2 regions of the Exiguobacterium sp. SH5S4 genome follow, and region 1 is predicted to be linked to the other one. Evidence: riboswitches for the same ligand, from Rfam matches in the RefSeq annotation. Region 1 holds a riboswitch; the other holds the start of a gene.
The links. A riboswitch is a leader RNA that binds a small molecule or an ion and turns the genes downstream of it on or off. The one in region 1 is predicted to bind S-adenosylmethionine.
Positions count from the first base shown of each region.

Region 2: it holds a riboswitch for S-adenosylmethionine, as region 1 does, so the genes downstream of both, EVJ32_RS14085 (2,3-diketo-5-methylthiopentyl-1-phosphate enolase) here and EVJ32_RS00510 (methionine ABC transporter ATP-binding protein) in region 1, are expected to answer to the same signal.

Region 1 covers NZ_SJUQ01000001.1:103,359-106,553, forward strand. The annotation lists gene EVJ32_RS00500 (PTS sugar transporter subunit IIC) at 1-844, opposite strand, end outside; gene EVJ32_RS00505 (thioredoxin family protein) at 1,033-1,290, shown strand; SAM riboswitch class I at 1,743-1,848, shown strand; gene EVJ32_RS00510 (methionine ABC transporter ATP-binding protein) at 1,927-2,955, shown strand; gene EVJ32_RS00515 (methionine ABC transporter permease) at 2,945-3,195, shown strand, end outside.
Region 2 covers NZ_SJUQ01000031.1:25,970-29,164, reverse strand. The annotation lists gene mtnK (S-methyl-5-thioribose kinase) at 1-817, opposite strand, end outside; SAM riboswitch class I at 899-1,001, opposite strand; SAM riboswitch class I at 1,207-1,309, shown strand; gene EVJ32_RS14085 (2,3-diketo-5-methylthiopentyl-1-phosphate enolase) at 1,381-2,535, shown strand; gene EVJ32_RS14080 (2-hydroxy-3-keto-5-methylthiopentenyl-1-phosphate phosphatase) at 2,532-3,182, shown strand; gene EVJ32_RS14075 (methylthioribulose 1-phosphate dehydratase) at 3,179-3,195, shown strand, end outside.

The DNA of each region.
Region 1 (3,195 bases):
CCTCGATACGGAGGATACCGGCGAGCGCACCGAGAATGGCCGCGTTCGCGAGCACCGGCAGCATCATGATCGGACGGCGGACGAAATTTGCCATTTGAATTTTCGGTGAGCCGAGGAAGTGAGCGATTGATGTCCCGGTGGCATTCATCTGCCACCCGGCGATGGCGAGACCGAAGCCGGCCGCGACGACACCGAGGTTGGCGGCCCCGGCGGCAACACCGGACAGGCTGATCGCCGTCGCGATCCCGACCGTCGAGATCGGAGAGACGATGATGAGCGAGAACGCCATCGCGATCAACATGCCCATCATAATCGGCTGGAGGTCAGTCATCGTCATGATGATGGTGCCGATGTACGTCGTGATCTGGGAGATGTACGTGAGTAAGAACATGCCGATCCCGCCGGCGATGACGATGACCGTCATCGGTAAGACGAGCACGGTGTACGTCTTTAATCGTGGTGACAACTGCATGACCATATATGTCGCAAGGGCCGCCGTCACGCCGGCCGTGATGACGTCGCCGATACCGGCCATGAGGAACGCGCCTTCCTCGATGCGGATGGCGCCGCTTCCGACCTGGGTCGCGATACCGATCGTCCCGGCCTCGAGCGCAGAACGTCCGAATTGCATCGCGACGGTGACACCGATGATGACCGGGAGTAGGCGCATCGCGATCGTCGTCGCGTCTAAGATGAACTGCAAAGACGGAAAATACGGTAAGATGGCTTTCGTTAATTCACCGAGCAATGCGCTCGGGATGAGGGCGATTAAAATAGCGAGACTGAGTCCGTTCAATACGTTCATCAAAAATTGTTTGCCTGTCAGTTTCGTTTGTTCCGTCATGGGTGGATTCACCTGTCCTTTTCTACGTGTTTGCTGTTATGTACGAAAGCGATAAAGTTAATGACCATACTATGCCTCTTTTGGGCGAGCGTCAACAAGAAATATTGAACTATTCAGATTTTTCCAGTTGAGCACAACTTTTGAACAGATCGGCTCACATTCATATACTTAGAAAAGAGGTGAGAACAATGATTACAGACGGATTGTTATATATATACGCCCCGATGTGTGGAACATGCGCTGTGGCCGAGCGGATGCTCGCCGTCGTCGAAGCGGTCGACCCGACACTCGCGATCGACAAGCAGGACGCCAACTTTATCCCGCAAGAGTTAGAAGCGTATCAAGTCATGAGCGTACCGGCGCTGTTAAAGCTTAAAGACGGCCAAGTCGAAGACCGATTATATGCGTTCCAAAACGTGCAGCACGTCCTATCTTTCGTTAAATGAGATAGGATGATTAGAATAATCAGAAAATTTTAAATAATCAGTTGACACAGAAAGTTCACGAATGGTATATTCATTACAACATCTTACTTGAACACAATATAGGACGAGATTTTCCAGCCATCAAGACGTTTTAGAACAGCCGGTGCATCACTTTACGCGACTTTTAGGTGGACCTTCCCTTAGATTGTCCCCCAAAAAAATCAAGCGCAGGGACACCGACCGCGTAACCGCACGGTACGTTCTAAGGCCGAGTGATGGATGGCTTGAATCCCCCATATAAGGATGAACACTCTGATCGGGCAAAAGAGTTTCATCTATGGGTTGTCCTTCCGTGACTCAAGGTGCTACGTTCTGTGTCATCCTCGGATGGCACCTTTTTTTGATTTTTCGCACAAAATAGTTTGACATGAAAATAATGTGTCGCTATTATAAAGCTAATCGAATAAACAACACTCTTATCAAGAGAGGCTGAGGGACTGGCCCTATGACGCCCAGCAACCGCGGAGCAATCCGAAATGGTGCTAATTCCAGCAAGGTGAGAACCTTGGAAGATGAGAGCAATCGTTGTCCGTACCGATAAAGTACGCACGTTTGCTCAAACGTGTGTACTTTTTTTGTTGTCAGGAGGGAAAGGTATTGATTCAATTACGTAACGTGGCCAAATGGTTCGACACGAAGAACGGTCGGGTCCAGGCGGTCGATGATGTGTCGCTCACAATCGAGAGCGGCGAAATTTTTGGAATAATCGGATATTCAGGAGCAGGCAAGTCGACGCTCATTCGTCTACTTAACCGGCTCGAGTCACCTTCAAGCGGTGAGATTGTCGTCGCAGGGAGCGAACTGACGAAACTCACTCCGAAAGAACTGCGCGGGGTGCGCAAAAACGTCTCGATGGTATTCCAACACTTTAATTTATTATGGTCGCGCACGGTCGCTGAGAACATCAGCTTCCCGCTCGAACTGATCGGGGTACCGGCCAGTGAACGCAAACGCCGCGTCCAAGAGCTCGTCGATCTCGTCGGCCTCGCCGGACGTGAAGACAGCTATCCGTCGCAACTATCGGGCGGTCAAAAACAGCGAGTCGGGATTGCCCGCGCGCTCGCTACAAATCCAGACGTGCTCCTCTGCGATGAAGCGACGAGCGCACTCGACCCGAAGACGACCGATTCGATTCTTGAACTGCTCGTCAGCATCAATAAGAAACTCGGACTGACGATCGTCCTCATCACCCATGAGATGCATGTCATCCAAAAAATCTGTCACCGCGTCGCCGTCATGGAGGCAGGGAAAGTCGTCGAGACCGGTCAAGTCGCCGACGTGTTCCAACATCCGGAACAGCCGATCACGAAAGAGTTCGTCAAACAAATCGGCGCCGTCGACGACATGTCGCTCACGTTCGAACATTTGAAAGCACGGTATCCGACTGGTCAAATCGTCAAGCTCAAATTCTTGAACGAGACGGCCGAACAGCCGATCTTGTCAGAAGTGTTGAAACAGCACGACATCGGCTTCAACATCATCGGCGGAAACGTGACGCAGTCGCAAGTCGGTGCGCTCGGGACGCTATTCATCCAATTGATCGGAGAGCCGGCTGAAGTCGAGCGGGCCATCGCCTCAATCCGGTCACAGGCAGTGGAAGTGGAGGTAGAAAGCGATGTTTCCTAATGTAGATTGGCAAGTCATGCTTGAACAGACGTGGGAGACGCTTTATATGACGCTCGTCGCGGGAGCTGCGACATTCGTCATCGGTCTCGCCCTCGGCATGCTCCTATACGTCACAAACGAACCGCTCATGACGAAGAATCGCCCGATTTATACAATCATCAGCGCGGTCGTCAACGTGTTCCGCTCGATCCCGTTCATCATTTTGATCATCTTGCTCATCCCGTTCACGCTCCTTCTCGT
Region 2 (3,195 bases), on a different contig from region 1:
GTTTGAGTGGGTCATGGAACGTCGATAGCGTCAAATGGGCGACGATTTGCCCGATGTCAAAGCCGAACGGTCCGTAAAAAGCGAACTCCGGATCGATGACTTTCGTCTCTTGTTGCGTCGCGAAGATACTGCCTGTATGTAAGTCTCCGTGCAAGAGCGCGTCGTGTTTCGTGACGAAACCGACTTTCAGTTTCGTGACCTCCACTTTCAATTTCTGGTCACGCCAAAGCGCTTCGACGTCCTGACGGAGCGCGGTTTCGATGTTGTTCGATTCGGCATCTTTGTACGGATCGGTGAAGATCAGTTTTTCAGTGATGTCGCACAGTTCCGGGTTGTAGTAATCCCGTTCTTTCCGCTTCTTCTCAATCGGGCCGGCCGTATAGTCTGACGTCTCAAACAACGTCTGTCCTAAAAACTCACCGATGTGACGGGCGAGTTCAGGATACGTTTTCCCTTCCAAATAGCCCGTCCGGACGATATCAAAGTCGGACAAGTCCTCTAAAATCGTGTAGGCGAGCGTCCGGTCACTGCCGAGAACGACCGGGACGAAACGCGGGACGACGCTAGCGAATTCGCGCAACGCGAGCTGCTCGATCCACGCCCGTTCAAGTGTGAGCGGCCAACTCTCTCCGACGACTTTCGCATACGGTAGCGCCTGCTTGACGATGAGGCTCGTTTCGCCTTGACGGATGCGGAAGACGAGGTTCAAGTTGCCGTCCCCGATCTCCTCGCAATGCGCGATGCCCCCATCTTCGAGTAACCCTAACGTTCTGACGTGCTCGACGACTGTCTGTTCTGTAAATGGTTGATAAGCCATGTCTGTTTCCCCTTTCGGTATATTCCCCACAAAAAAAGCCCCTTTCTCCGCGAGAAAGAGGCACAGCCGTAACGGTTGTTCCTCTCATCTGTCAGACGTATGTCTGGTGGATGTAGCACCGTGCCTACTGGTCGGTTGCTGCGGCGTCATCGGGCCAATTCCCTCTGCCAACTCGCGATAAGAGTGTCATATTCGATTGTGTGAACTTGTTGTGATGAATGTTACTTACTCGAGCACCAAGTTGTCAACGTCAATTTTCGGACCCGGTGTTGTCTTTTCCCGGGCATATATAGAAACAATGAATTCAACTATTTTTTCTCAAAAAAAGGAATTGACGAACCGGATATTGTGTGACAAAATTCAATTAAATTTCACAACTTCAAAATACATTCTTATCAAGAGCAGACGGAGGGGACAAGCCCGATGATGTCGCAGCAACCGACCCGATTGGGCACGGTGCTAATTCTTGCAGCGTAAGCTGAGAGATAAGAGTTCATTTTTTTATGATGACCTCTTGCCTCGGCATGGGGTCATTTTTTGTTTGACCGGAAGGAGGAACGAACATGAGTATTACTGCCACATATGAAATCAGCCGGACGAACCGCGTCGCGACTGTCGCCGAGAAAATCGCCCTTGAACTGACCGTCGGCACATGGACGGAACTGCCCCACCTAGAGCAAGAACAATTAAAGGCGTATCGGGGCGAGGTCGTCTCAACGACGCACACGGAAACGACGAGTCGCTTCACAATCCGTTATCCGCTCCATAACGTCACGCCCGACTTCTCATCCATCTTGACGACGACGTTCGGGAAATTATCGCTCGATGACTCGGTACGCTTGATCGACTTGACGTTACCCGAAACGCTTGCGTCTGAATTCCCCGGAGCAAAGTTCGGTGTTCAAGGCGTTCGTGAGTTGCTCGACGTCCATGATCGCCCGCTCGTCATGAGCATCTTTAAAGGGATCATCGGCCGTGATTTACGCTTCTTAGAACAGCAACTTCGAGACCAGCTCGCCGGCGGCATCGACATCGTCAAAGATGATGAAATCCTATACGATAATCCGCTCACTCCGTCGCTTGAACGAGCTAAAATCGGGGCGGCCGTCATCCAAGAACAGTTCGAAACGACCGGGAAACGTTCGCTCTATGCCATCACGCTCAGCGGTCCGGTGTTCGGGCTACGTGACCAAGCGCTCCGCTTGATCGAGGCGGGCGCGACGGCACTGTTGTTCAACGTCTATACATACGGGCTCGACACACTCCGCGAACTCGCGAGCGATCCAACAATTAACGTCCCGATTTTGGCGCATCCGGCGTTCGCCGGCGCCTTGACCGGCTCGATCAGCCACTCGCTCTTGCTCGGGAAATTGTTCCGCCTCGCGGGGGCCGACTTGACGCTGTTCCCGTCCCCATACGGTTCACTCGCGACACCGTCCGATGAGGCGTTCGCGATTCGGGATAGCAGTGCTCGGCCGCACTGGGCGAAGCCGATTCTACCGGTCCCGTCGGCCGGCATCCATCCGGGGCTCGTCCCGGACATCATCCGTGATTTCGGCACAGACGTCGTCATCAACGCCGGCGGCGGCATCCACGGTCACCCAGACGGCGCGGCTGCCGGGGCCCGGGCGTTCCGACAAGCGATTGAGCAAGTAGTGGGCGTGGCGAGCCAGACGAACGAGCTCGAGGCCGCGCTAAAGGCGTGGTCAAAACAATGACGATTCACATCTTGTGTGACTTCGACGGGACGATCACGGCCGAGGACAACATCATCGCTTTGATGCGGGCGTTCGCACCGCCCGAATGGCACGCGCTCAAAGACGACGTGCTCGCTCAAGACATCTCGATCCGCTCCGGGGTCGGACAGATGTTCCAGCTGTTGCCGAGCGCTGACGCTTCGGCGTACCGTGACTACTTGCTGGACCGCATCACCTTGCGCCAAGGTTTCTCGACGTTTTTGGCAGAAGTCCGGCAACAAGTTTGGAAGTTCGACGTCGTCAGCGGCGGCATGGACTTTTTCGTGTACCCGATCTTGCAAGACCACGTCGCGCCGGACCACATCTACTGTAACGTCGCCGACTTCTCGGGCGAGACGGTACGCGTCGACTGGCCCTACGCCTGTGACGCGCATTGCACGAATGATTGTGGTTGCTGCAAACCGACAATCGCCCGGACGATCGTCGATCCCGTTGATCGCTTGATCGTCATCGGTGACTCGGTGACCGACTTCGAGATCGCCAAACGGGCCGATTTCGTCTACGCCCGTGGGCAACTCATCACGCTCTGTGAAGCAGAAGGCATCGCCTACGCCCCGTTCGAGACGTTCGACGACATCACCCATCACATGAAGGAGGTGCACGTATGAGCGTGACCGCACG